Regions from separate parts of the Kitasatospora sp. NPDC058218 genome, predicted to be linked through region 3. Evidence: riboswitches for the same ligand, from Rfam matches in the RefSeq annotation. Region 3 holds a riboswitch; each other region holds the start of a gene.

The links. Region 3 has a riboswitch for cyclic di-AMP ahead of ACFVYI_RS41595 (transglycosylase family protein). Riboswitches for the same ligand answer to the same signal wherever they lie in the genome.
Region 1: linked by a shared signal. The riboswitch ahead of ACFVYI_RS11515 (peptidoglycan DD-metalloendopeptidase family protein) and the one ahead of ACFVYI_RS41595 (transglycosylase family protein) in region 3 are both predicted to bind cyclic di-AMP.
Region 2: linked by a shared signal. The riboswitch ahead of ACFVYI_RS33700 (family 16 glycosylhydrolase) and the one ahead of ACFVYI_RS41595 (transglycosylase family protein) in region 3 are both predicted to bind cyclic di-AMP.
Region 4: linked by a shared signal. The riboswitch ahead of ACFVYI_RS01500 (NlpC/P60 family protein) and the one ahead of ACFVYI_RS41595 (transglycosylase family protein) in region 3 are both predicted to bind cyclic di-AMP.

Annotation. Positions count from the first base shown of each region.
Region 1 is NZ_JBHVWC010000014.1:122,113-125,601, forward strand. It holds gene ACFVYI_RS11510 (DUF2470 domain-containing protein) at 1-243, shown strand, start outside; gene ACFVYI_RS11515 (peptidoglycan DD-metalloendopeptidase family protein) at 706-1,740, opposite strand; cyclic di-AMP (ydaO/yuaA leader) riboswitch at 1,745-1,905, opposite strand; gene ACFVYI_RS11520 (MFS transporter) at 2,216-3,489, shown strand, end outside.
Region 2 is NZ_JBHVWC010000065.1:60,934-64,422, reverse strand. It holds gene ACFVYI_RS33700 (family 16 glycosylhydrolase) at 1-1,119, opposite strand, end outside; cyclic di-AMP (ydaO/yuaA leader) riboswitch at 1,122-1,286, opposite strand; gene ACFVYI_RS33695 (hypothetical protein) at 1,751-2,080, shown strand; gene ACFVYI_RS33690 (alpha/beta hydrolase) at 2,151-3,293, opposite strand.
Region 3 is NZ_JBHVWC010000123.1:7,677-11,165, forward strand. It holds gene eno (phosphopyruvate hydratase) at 1-756, opposite strand, end outside; gene ACFVYI_RS41595 (transglycosylase family protein) at 1,000-1,920, opposite strand; cyclic di-AMP (ydaO/yuaA leader) riboswitch at 1,924-2,097, opposite strand; gene ACFVYI_RS41600 (cytochrome P450) at 2,373-3,489, opposite strand, start outside.
Region 4 is NZ_JBHVWC010000002.1:108,029-111,517, forward strand. It holds gene ACFVYI_RS01490 (NYN domain-containing protein) at 1-593, shown strand, start outside; gene ACFVYI_RS01495 (NlpC/P60 family protein) at 807-1,850, shown strand; cyclic di-AMP (ydaO/yuaA leader) riboswitch at 2,173-2,328, shown strand; gene ACFVYI_RS01500 (NlpC/P60 family protein) at 2,339-3,489, shown strand, end outside.

The DNA.
Region 1 (3,489 bases), on a different contig from region 3:
CACCCGGACGCCCTCGCCCTGCTCGCCCGGCTGCTGGACCGGGAGCTGCTCGCCGGACACCCCGACATCCGCCCGCTCGCCCTCGACCGGTACGGCCTGGTGCTCCGCCTGGACCACCCGTACGGCCACCGCGACGTCCGTCTGGTCTTCCCCGAGCCGGCGCGCGACGCGGACGAGTTCGGGCACCGCGTGCACCAGCTGCTGACCGCCGCGAACAGCGACCTGCCCGCCCACCGGTCCTGACCGGGCATCGGACGACGCCCCCCGAACTCGACACCCGCCCGAACCAGGCGCCCCCCGAACGCCACCCCGCACCCTGCACCCCGCGCCCCCGCCGCAGGAATTGCCGAGCGGAATTGACGGCCCGTCCGACTCCGGACGGGCCGGCCGAATTCGGGGACGGAGCCACTCGGAAACGGTCCGGACAACCGAAACCGAAATACCGGAGCGAGCAACCGGACGTGAGAGCGGGTCAACCATCACATTCGCCTCGAACAGGGGGGATGAACTGCACTGCAAATACGGGGACGGAAAACGAAAGCGGCCGGCCCGGCTCACGAAGGATATTCGTGAGCCGGGCCGGCCTGGGCGTGTCCCGCGCCCATGATCCACTGGTGGTGCGGCGATCACCCGGTCGAGCGGTCACCCGACATGACCATCCCGGGAGGTCGTTCGCCCCGCACCCAGCGGTGGTCCGACCTCAGGTCAGATGGAGACGCCGTGCGCCCGCAGGTAGGCGATCGGGTCGATGTCCGAGCCGTACTCCGAGCCGGTGCGGATCTCGAAGTGCAGGTGCGGGCCGGTCACGTTGCCGGTCGCACCGGAGAGGCCGATCTGCTGGCCGGCGGTGACGGCCTGACCGACCTTCACACCGATCGAGGACAGGTGCGCGTACTGGGCGTACTTGCCGTCGGCGAGCTTGATCTCGACCTCGTTGCCGTAGGCGCCGCCGTTGCCGGCCTTGACCACGGTGCCGGCCGCGATGGCGCGCAGCGGGGTGCCGGTGGAGGCGACGAAGTCGGCACCGGTGTGGTGACCGGAGGACCACATCGAGCCGGCCACGCCGTAGGCGGTGCCGAGCTTCGGGTTGGCGACGGGGGCGACGTAGCCGGAGGTGGCGGCCACGGCGGCCGGGGCCTGGGTGGCGGCCGGCGCGGCCGGCTTGGCGGCGGGGGCGGCCGGCTTGGTGGCCGGGGCCTGCGCGGGCTTGGCGGCCTGGACCGGCTTCGGGGTGGCGGGCTTGGCGGCCGGCTTCACCGAGTCCTGCGAGACCTGCGGCTTGGCCGCGGGGGCGGCCGGCTTGGCGGCCTCGGCGGCGGCCGGAGCGGCGGCGGCCTTGGCGGCGAGCGAGAGCTGCTGACCCGGGAAGATGAGGTTCGGGTTGGCACCGACGACCGAGCGGTTGTGGTCGTACAGCGCCTGCCAGCCGCCCTCGACCTGCTTGGCGTCGGCGATCTTCGACAGGGTGTCCCCTCCGACGACCTTGTAGCTCTCCTCGGCCGGAGCGGCGGCGGGCTTGGCGGCCTCGGCGGCGGCCGGAGCGGCGGCGGCCGGAGCGGCGTCGACGCTGGTGGCACCGGTCCAGGTGCTGGTCTGCGCGGGCTTCGCGGCCGGGGCGGTGTGGGCCTGGGCGCTGATGGTGGTCACCAGCGGAAGGGCGAAGGCGGCGCCGGTCACGGCGGTGGCGATGCCGATGCGGGCGGCGCGGGGCAGGGCGATACGACGGGCCTGTGCGGGCATGGGGAACTGTCCTCTCCGACGCCTGCGAGGTGAGCTGTCGGGTTCGGGCTGGAGTTGCCCGGCCGCATAGCGCGGCTTCACCCCAAGCCGGACCGCGAATTCCGGTCCGGCGACTTACCTTTGGGTCCCCCGCTCCTGCCGTACAGAGTTCGGTTCGTACCACCGGGCAGCGGCAGGACTAGGCGTTCCACCCGGTGGCCACCCGGGCCAATGCCGGGCGGTCGCTGAACTAAAACCCATCCGTCCGGGTGAAGCAATGTCGATCTCTTGAATCGACAACCAATGCCGGGAAGGTCGTGACACTCCGAATGATCGACTGCACGGTATGTGCACAATCGATTAACCGCGCGCCACTGATCCGCGACGCTCCGCCGATTTCGGTGTCCTTCCGCATGCGATCGGCTACGGAAAGCCATCTGCCGACACACCCCCGGTGAGCCTTGTCACGTCGGCTCCCGGGGCGCACGATCGGGCGGTGGCCACCTCCGAGGCCGGCACCCTGCGCCTGGGCACCGCGCAGGGCCGCTGGGTACTACTGGCGACGGTGCTCGGCTCCAGCATGGCGATGCTCGACGGCACCGTCGTCAACGTCGCCCTGCCGCGGATCGGCACCGATCTCGGCGCCCCGCTCGCCGCCCTGCAATGGACACTGAACGCCTATCTGCTCACCCTGGCCGGCCTCATCCTGCTCGGCGGCGCGCTCGGCGACCGCTACGGCCGGCGCCGCGTCTTCCTGATCGGCGTGCTCTGGTTCGCCGCCGCCTCGGCGGCGTGCGCGGCGGCGCCCACCATCGAGGTGCTGGTCGCCGCCCGCGCGGTGCAGGGCATCGGCGGGGCGCTGCTCACCCCGGGCTCGCTCGCGATGCTCCAGGCCGTGTTCCACCCGGACGACCGCTCGGCGGCGGTCGGCCTCTGGTCCGGCCTCGGCGGGGTGTCGGCCGCGATCGGCCCGTTCCTCGGCGGCTGGCTGGTGGACGGCCCCGGCTGGCGGTGGATCTTCCTGTTGAACGTCCCGCTCGCCGTCCTGGTGATCGCGGTGGCTTCCCGGCACGTCCCGGAGAGCCGGGACGAGAGCGCGACCGGCCGGTTCGACATCCTCGGCGCGGCGCTGGCCGCGCTGGCCCTGGGCTCGGTCACCTACGCGCTGACGGCCGCCGGAGCCGGGCTCTCCCCCGAGGTCTGGGTGGCCGGTGCGGCCGGTCTGCTGCTGGGCGCGGCGTTCGTCGTGGTCGAGCGCCGCGTCGAGGAGCCGATGCTGCCGCTCGGCCTCTTCTCCTCCCGCCTGTTCACCGCGGTGAACCTGGTCACCCTCTGCGTCTACGCGGCGTTCAGCGGAGTGTTCTTCCTGCTGGTCGTGCAGTTGCAGATCGTCTCCGGCTTCTCGCCGCTGGTCTCCGGGCTCGCCCTGGTGCCGATCACCGTGCTGATGCTGGCGCTGTCCGCCCGGGCCGGCCGGCTCGGCAAGCGGATCGGTCCGCGGATCCCGCTCACCGTGGGGCCGCTGGTCTGCGCGACGGGAGTGCTGCTGATGCTGCGGATCGGCCCGGACGCCTCCTACTGGACGGACGTCCTGCCGGCCGTCACCGTGATGGGCTGCGGGATGGTCCTGCTGGTCGCGCCGCTGACCGCGACGGTGCTCGCGGCGGTGGAGGTCCGCCACGCCGGGATCGCCAGCGGCGTCAACAACGCCGCCGCCCGCGCGGCCGGTCTGCTCGCGGTGGCCGCCCTGCCCGCGCTGGCCGGGCTCAG
Region 2 (3,489 bases), on a different contig from region 3:
CTTCGCGCCGTTGATGTACCAGTCGACCGAGTCGGCGCCGTACTGGGTGCCGACGGTGACCCACTGGTCGTGGGCGATCGCCTTCGCGTCGGTGACGTACTTGTGGTCCGCGTTGACGTGGTTGGTCAGCTCCAGCAGGTTGGCGTTGTCCGAGTGGTACTCGAAGGTGTCGATCTCGCCGTGGCTGCCGCTGGTGCCGTTCCACGTCCACAGCGCCGGCCAGGCGCCGGTGCCGGCCGGGAGCTTGACCCGGGTCTCGACGTAGTCACCGGTCTTCACCTTGAAGCCCTCGCTGGAGTACTCGGTGGTGAGCAGCCCGGTGTCCCAGGCCTGCTTGCCGTTCTCCAGGGTGTGGCTGCTCGGCTTGGCGGTGAAGGTGGCGGCGCCGCCGGAGACGGCGACGTTGTTCTTGTTCAGCCAGTCGAGCTTGTTGTCGTTGGGGTTGTGGTCGCCGTAGTGGTACGAGCTGCTCTTGTCGGCGGTCCAGCGCGAGCCGAGGGCGAGGCTGTTGAACTCGTCCGACCAGGTCAGCGACTTCCCGGCGACCGGGGCGCCGGTGGCCGGGGGCGACGGGGCGGCGGTCGCGGTGGGCGACGGCGTCGGGGTGGGCTTGGGAGTGGCCGTCGCGGTCGGCGTCGGGGTGGGGGTGGCCGTGGCGCCGGAGACCACGAGCTGGCGCGAGGGCAGGTTGTGCCAGGCGCCGCCGAGGTCCTGCCAGAAGCCGAACTGGGTGTACGTCCCGGCGGGCAGGGTGCGGGCACCGGTGGTGATCGACAGGCCGGTGGGGCAGATCTGCGCGTTGGAGACGTTGCCGGGGAAGTCGAGGTTGCGCCCGGCGGCGTCGCGGACGCCCACGCCGACGGTCTTGGCGGTGAAGCAGGCCGAGGAGTGGACGGTCAGCGCGGCCGTGGTGGCCTTGCCCGCGACCATGGTGGCCGGGGCGAGCTTGTCCTGGGTGACGGTCGGCACGGTGGCCGCCTGGGCGCCGGTGAGCGCCGGGACGCCGAGGAGCCCGGCGCCGCTGATGGCGAGCGCGCCGGTGGCGGCGACGGCGGCCTTGCGGCCTCGGTGGTTGGGACGGGCGTGGCGCGGGGTCGCGCGCCGGGCAGGCTTCTGCATGGCGGTGTCCTCTGTGACGCCTGCGAGGTGAGCTGTCGGGTTCGGGCTGAGGTTGCCCGGCCGCCTGTGGAGCGGCTTCACCCCTAGCCTCGGCCGGTACGCGGGAGCGCACGGGTCGGGCACTGACCTGGGTCCCCCGCTCCCGTCCACTGTGGTGCTCGACTGCCGACCGGCGGGTGGACAGGACTCGGCGTCCCGACGGCGGGGTCCGCGAAGACGGACTCGTGCAGGCTAGGCAGGCCGCCCGGAAGGCGACAACTCACCGGGGGATGTTGTCGCGCAGCTCACAGTGGGGCGGGGCGGAGTTGATCAAGTCGCCGGTGGAGTTGATCAGTTGGCGGTGGGGTCGGCCGGGGTGGCCGGTGGGGTCGGCCGGGCGGGCGATCGGGCCGGGAGGTCGGCCGGGCGTGGGCCTGCGCCCCGCGCGCCGGGCGCCCGGGCCGGTGCCGGGCGGTGGGTCCGCCGAGCGGCCCGGCGCCGCCTGCGGTGCCGGTGCCGCGCCCGGCGGCCGGACGGCGCGGGGTGCTGCCCCGCGGCGGGGTGCCCGCAAGTCCGCCGCGAAGGTCGGCCGGTCGGATAGGTTGGGGGTCCAGCCCTACCGCACAGACGAGAGACGAGGACCAGTCCCGCCATGACCGCGCCCCTGCCCGCCTTCGCCGGCCGCACCTACCTCTTCCAGGTCGACAACGGCGCGGCCTTCCGCAACGCCTACTCGCCGGACGGCAAGCGGCTGCGCTGGGAGGGCCTCGGCGAGTCGGCGGGCCAGTGGGAGGACGTGGCGCTCCACATCGCCGAGATCGGGCCGGAGCTGTACTTCGTCAGCTGGACCGAGCAGAGCGGCATCACCGTGAGCCATGTGATGGACCTCGGCAAGCTGACGGTGCGCGCGTTCTGGACGTACGAGGGCGAGGGCGGCCGGGTCGGCGAGCTGCACACCGGGACGCTGGAGCCGGTGGCCTGAACCGTGGCCCGGACCGTGGCCTGAGCGCCGCCGGGCCGGCCGTGCCGTGGCCGCCCGGCGCCCGTCCCGGTCAGACCGCGCGGTCCGGCACCCTGAGGCGCTGGGAGAGCCACTCCAGCGAGGACGGCAGCAGCCTGCTCCAGGTCTCGAAGTTGTGGCCACCGGTCTTCATCATGCTGTAGGAGACCTTCATCGGGCCGTGCGCGGCGGCCACGAACGCCTCGGTGTCCCGCCGGTAGTCGCCGTCGCCCTCCCTGGTGCCGGCCAGCAGCACGGACACCGCGGGCTGCGGCAGGTTCTTCAGCCGCCACATCAGGTCGGCCTCGTTGCGACGCTGCTGGCTGCCCTTGAAGAGGTCCCCGGTCGTCGGGTCGTCGGCGGCCTGGTAGTAGCCGGAGAGCGAGACGGCGGTCGGGAAGACCTCCGGGTGGCGCATGGCGAGCTTGAGGGCGCAGTAGCCGCCGGTCGAGTTGCCCATGAAGCCCCAGGCCTGCGGGTCGGAGGAGACCCGGTACGTCGCCTGGATCGCGGCCGGGACGTCCTTGGTGAAGTACGTCTCCGACTGCGCGCCGCCCGGGATGTCCTCGCACTCGGTGTCCTGCGGGAGCGCGGGCGAGGGGCGCATCAGTACCATCACGGTCGGCTGCATCCGACCCTCCTGGAGCAGCTTGAGCGCCGCGCCCGGGTAGTTCAGCCGGGTCACCAGGTTCTTCGCGATACCGGGGAAGCCGGTGCTCACGATCACCGCCGGGAACTGCTTCTGCGCGTACTCCGGCTGGAAGTACTGCGGCGGCAGGTAGACGTACCCCTCGGTGGAGAGCCGGGTGGCGGCGCCGTCGATCCGGACCTCGCGGATCTCACCGGACTGCTTCGGGTCGCGGCCCAGCGCCCCGCCGCCCTTGACGGACGCGTGCCCGATGGTCTCCACCTGCAGGCGGCCGGACGCGTCCGCCTTGTTCTGGATGACGACCGGGCCGTTGTCGCCGGTGCCGAGCAGGTCGTCCCAGCTGCTGTAGAAGGCGAAGTAGTTGTTGGCCACCAGGCCCAGTGCGGCGAGCACGGTGAGCTGGGTGGCGAGCAGCGCACCGATCCGGCCGAGCACCGCCTGCCAGGTCTTCCTCGCCAGTCTCGGCCACAGCCAGACCGTGCCGGCCGTCACCACGAGGGCGATCAATACGGTCAGTGCCAACACCTTGTGGCTCGTCAGACCCATGTCCTGCTTGCTCCCACGCCTCGAACTCCCCCGCCCCCGCCGTAAGGACAACCGGGACGGCCACCCCGGTTCCCCCGTCCACCACGGAAGCCACCGCCGAGGCTCGATCGACAACCCTAGCGGTCCACCGGGCCCGGCCGGACCCGCCGACCAGCGGGGACGGCCGGCGCGGGGTGGGCGGGGCGCGGTGGCGGGT
Region 3 (3,489 bases):
GCCGTCCTGGTAGAACTCGGAGGCGGCGACGTCCAGGGCGAGCGCGATGTCCTTGCCGGGCACGTAGCCGGCCTTCTGGATGGCCTCGGTGATGAGGTCCAGGGCCTCGCGGTTGCTGTCCAGGTTCGGCGCGAAGCCGCCCTCGTCGCCGAGGCCGGTGGACAGGCCGCGCTCCTTCAGCACGCCCTTGAGGGTGTGGTAGACCTCGACGCCCCAGCGGACGGCCTCGGAGAAGGACTCCGCGCCGATCGGGGCGATCATGAACTCCTGGATGTCGACGTTGGAGTCCGCGTGCGAGCCACCGTTGAGGATGTTCATCATCGGGACCGGCAGGACGTGCGCGTTCGGGCCGCCCAGGTAGCGGAACAGCGGCAGGTCGCTGGCCTCGGAGGCGGCGTGCGCGACGGCCAGCGAGACGCCGAGGATCGCGTTGGCGCCGAGCGAGGACTTGTCCGGGGTGGCGTCCAGGTCGAGCATGGCCTGGTCGATCAGGCGCTGCTCGGTGGCGTCGTAGCCGACCAGCTCGGGGCCGATCTGCTCGATGACGGCCAGGACGGCCTTCTCCACGCCCTTGCCGAAGTAGCGGTTCTTGTCACCGTCGCGAAGCTCCAGCGCCTCGAAGGCACCGGTGGAGGCACCCGACGGGACAGCGGCACGGCCGGTGCTGCCGTCGTCGAGGCCGACCTCGACCTCGACCGTGGGGTTGCCACGCGAGTCGAGAATCTCACGGGCTACGACGACATCGATGGACGGCACGAGGCATCTCCTAGCGGAAGCAGGTTCGGCTGACGATGGGTGCTGTCGGCCGGATGGTTGCGGAGTCGTTACGACCAGAGCCTAACCGCACGGGCTCTCGGGACCACGTCGACCTCGGTCCCGTCTCAGCGTGTGGCCCGGCTACCCACCGGTAGTTCACCTGGTTGCCCCATGAAAGGGGAACAGATGCGGACGAAGGGGGCCTGATCGGCCCCCTTCGTGGAGCCACCGCACCGGCGGGCGTCAGCCGAGGTCGAGCACCTGGCCCGGGAGGATCAGGTTCGGGTCGGTGCCGACGGTGCCGCGGTTGCCGTCGTACAGCGTCTGCCAGCCGCCCTGGACACCCTGGGCGGTGGCGATGGTCGACAGGGTGTCACCGGACTGGACGGTGTAACCGTGGTCGGCGCGCTGCTGGGCGACGGGGGCGGCTGCGGCGACCGGGGCGCCGTGGGCCGCGGCCGGGCGGCTGTCCTGGCCCGCGTACTGGCCGGCGGCCTGACCCGCGTACTGCTGGTAGACGCCCTGGTGGCTGGTCCAGTACCAGGCGCCGTTGCTCTGGTACCAGAAGACCTTCGCGTCGGCGTCCCAGCCGGGCTTCTGCTGCGCGTCCTGCTGGACGGGCTGCTGGGCGGCGGGCTTCGGGGCCTGCTGCTGGACCGGCTTCTGAGCGGGCTTCGACTGGGCCGGCTTCGGCGCGGCGGGCTTCGACTGCGCGGGCTTCGGCGCGGCGGGCTGCTGGGCCGCGGGCTCGGCGTCCGAGGAGGTGTCGACCGGGGCCGCGGCGCCGCCCTTGGTCAGGCCCGCCTTCTGCGAGCAGACCGGCCAGGCGCCCGGCCCCTGCGAGGCGAGGACCTTCTCGGCGACCGAGATCTGCTGCGCCCTGCTGGCCTGGTGGGCCTGCGGCGCGTACGAGGTGCCGCCGTACGCCTTCCAGGTGCTGGGGGTGAACTGCAAGCCCCCGTAGAAGCCGTTGCCGGTGTTGATGCTCCAGTTGCCGCCGCTCTCGCACTGGGCGACCGCGTCCCAGGTCGAGGCCGGGGCGGCGGAGGCGCCGGTGGCGGTGAGCAGCGGCAGCGCGAGTCCGACGCCGGCCACACCGGCCACGGCGATGGCCTTCTCGGTCTGGGTGCGACGACGATGACGGCCGGTTCCGACGAAGAGCATGACGTTTTCCCTCTCCGCACGCCTGCGAGGTGAGCTGTCGGGTTCGGACCGGGAGGTGGCCCGGCCGCGTGACGCGGAGTCTTTCGGCCCGCGCGGGCGGCTTCACCCCAAGCCGTGGGGGACGGCAACAAACCTGGTTCCCCCGCCCCTGCCCAAGGGTTCTGGTCGGTTTCCCGTGACGCGGCGGGCAGGATTCGGCGTTCCGCGCACGAGGTCCGCAGCTGCGAACTCCAGGGAGGGTAGACAGATCCTCACATCAATAACAAGCTCATATCGCAGGTATCACACATAAATTACGGCGCGTGGCCGATCGCCTACCAACAACAGGGCTATGTCCTGATTGATGGTGATTCAGACCCCCGGTGAGAGCAGAACAGCGACACCCCGTCAGCGTGTCGGAGGCTCGAATGGTCGAGATCGAGACACGGCCGGGGCATCGCCGCACGGATTGCTCAGAGGCCGGTCGAAGGCTCGGTGGACGGTTCCGCGGACGGCTTCTCGGGGGTGAATTCCACCGGGAGGTCACGAAGTCCACGCATGATCAGGCCACCGCGCCAGCGGAGGTTCTCCGGGCTTTCGGCGAGTCGCAGATCGGGCAGCCGGGTGAGCAGGGTGGTGAGCGCCGACCTCCCCTCCAACCGGGCCAGCGGAGCACCGATGCAGTAGTGGATGCCGTGCCCGAAGCCCAGGTGCGGGTTGTCGGTCCGGGCCAGGTCGAGGGTGTTCTCGTCGGCGAACCGCGCCGGGTCCCGGTCCGCCGCCGCGAGCACCACCAGCACCGGGTCGCCGACCGGGATCTCCACCCCGCCGATGGTCAGCGGGCTGGTCGCGAAGCGCCAGGTGGCGAGCTCCACCGGCCCGTCGTAGCGCAGGAGTTCCTCGATCCCGGTCTCCAGCAGGGCGCTCTCGCCACGGGCGATCGAGTCCTGGAGCAGCGCCCGCTGCCCGGGGTTGCGCAGCAGCGCGTAGGTGCCGTTGCCGATCAGGTTGACGGTCGTCTCGAAACCGGCGAAGAGGAGGATGAAGGCCATCGCCGCGGCCTCGTTCTCGGTCAGGTGCTCGCCGTGGTCGCTGGCCCGGATCAGGCCGGAGATCAGGTCGTCGCCGGGATCGGCCCGCTTGCGGTGGATCAGCTCCGCCAGGTAGGCGCGCATCCGCTTGACGGCGCGCCCCACCCCGCCGCGCTGCCCACCGCCGTGGCGGATCATCATGCCCGCCCAGTCCCGGAAGTCGTCCTGGTCCTCGGCCGGCACCCCGAGCAGGTCGCAGATCGCGTAGATGGGGAGCGGGAAGGCGAACTCGTGGATCAGGTCCGCCGAGCCGCGCTGCGCGAAACCGTCGATCAGCCGGTCGGTGAGCTGCTGCACCCGGGGCTCGAACTCCGCCACCCGACGCGGCGTGAACGCCTTCGAGACCAGCCGACGCAGCCGGGTGTGGTCCGGCGGGTCGATGTTCAGCAGGTGGGTCATCAGGTTGGCCTGACGCTCGCCGGGGATGCCGACCCGGCCGGTGCGGTGGGCGTGCCCGCTGTGGTGGAGCGGGTTCTTCGAGAGGCGGCTGTCGGCGAGC
Region 4 (3,489 bases), on a different contig from region 3:
GCAGCGTCGAGGACATGCGGCTGCGGCTGCTGCTGGACACCGTGCTGCAGTCGGCGCAGGGGCTCCAGCGGGAGCTGGCCCTGCCGGTCTCCCAGATCCGTCCGGCCGACCTGGTGGAGGCGGTGGTGCCGGGCTCGGCCTCGCCGCACGACGTGGCGCGGCGCGGCCTGGCCGAGGACGACCCGGCGCTGCTGGACCAGTTGCTGGCGATCCCGCAGGTCCACCTGGTGGTGGACGGCTACAACGTGACCAAGACCGGCTATCCGACGCTGCCGCTGGAGCAGCAGCGGATCCGGCTGCTGGGCGGGCTGGCGATGCTGGCCCAGCGCACGCAGGCGGAGGTCACCTGCGTGTTCGACGGGCAGGACCTCGACGTGCCGGTGATCATGGCGCCGCCGCGCGGGGTCCGGGTGCGGTTCAGTCGGACCGGGGAGACGGCGGACGAGCTGATCCGCCGGCTGGTGCGGGCCGAGCCGCAGGGGCGTCCGGTGGTGGTGGTCTCCGCCGACCGGGAGGTCGCGGAGGGCGTGCGGAAGGCGGGCGCGCGCCCCGTGGCTTCCGTTCTGCTGTTGAACCGGTTGGCCCGGCCCTGACCGCGTCCGGGTGCTGTCCAGGTCGAAGTGACGCCTGGTCAGCGCCCGGTTTGCGGGGATGTGTGGGTCCGGTGAAGTCATGGCGGGGAGCGGAAGTTCACGCCATCGGGGGAGTGGCGGAAAGCGTGGATCTTCACTAGGGTCTGGCGTCAAACCTATTTTCCGGATTCTCACCCAATCGGGTGAGTCCCGTTGGAAGAAGGAGCCGGTCTCTTGGCCACCCACCGCCGTCCCAAGCAGCCGAGCCGCGCGCGGGTCTCCGTGCTCACCGCTGCCGCGGCGACCGCGGTCGCCCTCTCCGCCCAGGTCGCCGCGCACGCCGCGCCCACTCCCTCCCCCAAGAAGGAGGACGTGAAGGCGCAGATCGACCAGTTGCAGGAGGAGGCCGAGCAGGCCACCGAGAAGTTCAACGGCGCCAAGGAGCGGGCCGACCAGCTGCGCAAGCAGTCGGACCAGCTCCAGGACCAGGTGGCCCGCGGCCAGGACCAGATGACCCAGCTCCAGGGCGGGCTGGCCGAGGTGGCGGCCGAGCAGTACCGCACCGGCGGCATCGACCCGTCCGTCCAGCTGATGCTCTCCTCCGACCCCTCCGGCTACCTGGACAAGGCCTCCAGCGTCCAGCAGGCCAGCTCCAGCCAGACCGAGGCGCTCAAGGGCCTGCAGGACCAGCAGCGCCGGCTGGACCAGCAGAAGGCCGAGGCGGCCGCGATTCTGGCCTCCCTGGACAGCACCACCAAGGACCTGAACCAGTCCAAGGCCGAGGTCAACAAGAAGCTCAAGGAGGCCCAGGACCTGCTGAACTCCCTCAGTGCGGCGGACCGGGCCGCGCTGAAGGCCGCTCAGCAGCAGGCGGACCGCGCCTCGCGCGGCAGCGAGCGGACCGACCTGGGCAGCCTGCCGCAGGGCAGTGGCATGGCCGGGGCGGCCGTCGCCAACGCGATGAGCAAGCAGGGCTCGCCGTACCAGTGGGGCGCCGTCGGCCCGAGCGGCTTCGACTGCTCCGGCCTGATGGTCTGGTCGTACGCGAAGGCCGGTGTCTCGCTGCCGCGCACCTCGCAGGCGCAGGCCAACTACGGCTCGAAGGTGCCCTCGCTCGCCGAGGCCCAGCCGGGCGACCTCATCATCTACCGCGCCGACCGCAGCCACGTCGGGATGTACATCGGCAACGGGATGGTGGTCCACGCGCCGCACACCGGTGACGTGGTCAAGGTGATGAAGGCCGACGCGATGCCGATCAACGCGATCCGCCGGGTCTGACGGACCGACACGCCCACGGGCCGGGATCCGGCCCTGTGATCCGCGCCACCTCCTGATCGGGGGTGGCGTCGGCGTCTGCGGCTGCTTGATGACAAACGATCAGCTCCGTGTGGGCAAGTGATCACGCCCGGTCATATTCGCGCATGACCTTGGATCTTCTTTCGGCATTTTTCTGACAAGGATTTGAACGGATCACGGTTCTGTTACTAGGGTCGTGCCTCGAACCACCGCACAGTCGATCACCCAGCAGGGGTGGCGGCGGAGGTTTACCGCCGAGTTCGCGAAGCAGCGGGGCAGAGCATCTGCCCGACGGGGAGCCCAGTAGTCGGGGGCGCTGTGGAACGGAGCCGGGGAACCATGTTCCTCCGGGGTGAATCGGCGCCAGGGCGACCGCAGCAGCGGTCGGTGAGGCGTCGTAGGGCAATGCTTCCGGCCCGAACCCGTCAGCTCACCCGGTAGGCGGACGTAGGAAGAAGGAGTCCGCCTTCGTGGCGTCCCATCGTCGTCCCAAGCCCGCCGGCCGCGCCCGGGTCTCGATCATGACCGGTGTCGCCGCTGCCGCGGTCGCCCTCTCCGCGCAGTCCGGCGCCCACGCCGACCCGACGCCGACCAAGGACCAGGTCAAGGAGCAGGTCGACCAGCTCAACGAGCAGGCCGAGCAGGCGACCGAGAAGCTCAACGGCGCCCAGGCCAAGCAGCAGGAGCTGCAGAAGCAGGTCGGTGAGCTGCAGGACAAGGTGGCCCGCCAGCAGGCCTCGGTGACCGAGGCCCAGGGCGGCCTCGCCGAGATCGCCGGCGAGCAGTACCGCAACGGCGGCATATCGCCGACCGTCCAGCTGATGCTCTCGTCCAGCCCGGACAGCTTCCTCACCCAGGCCGGTGCGATCAACCAGGCCGGCAGCACCCAGTCCAACGCGCTGAAGGACCTCCAGGAGCAGCAGCGCAGGCTCGACCAGGACCGCAACGAGGCGCAGGGCAAGCTCGGCGAGCTCGAGGCCACCACCCAGCAGCTGAAGGCCTCCAAGGACGAGGTCCAGGGCAAGCTGGCCAAGGCCCAGGACCTGCTCAACACGCTGACCGAGCAGGAGCGCGAGGCGCTGCGCGCGGCCGAGGAGAAGGCCGCCGCCGAGGCGAAGGCCAAGGCGGACGCCGCCAAGGCCGAGGCCAAGGCCAAGGCGGACGCCGACCGCGCCTCCCGCGACAACAGCCGCGACAACCTGGCCGGCTCGTCCTCGTCGACGGCTGCCAAGCCCGCCGCGTCCTCCCCGGCCCCCGCGCCGTCCGCGCCCGCCGCCAACGGCTCGCGCGCCGCCGCCGCGATCGCCGCCGCCGAGAGCAAGCTGGGTGCGCCGTACGTCTACGGCGCCTCCGGCCCGGGCTCGTTCGACTGCTCCGGCCTCACCAGCTGGGCCTACGCCCAGGCGGACGTGTCGCTGCCGCGCACCTCGCAGGCCCAGGCCACCATCGGCACCAACGTCGGCACCAACATCGCCAACGCCCAGCCCGGTGACCTGATCATCTACCGCTCGGACCGCAGCCACGTCGCGATCTACGTGGGCGGCGGCCAGGTCATCCACGCGCCGAAGCCCGGTGCGAACGTCCGGTACGAGACCGCCAGCATGCTGCCGATCAACGCCAT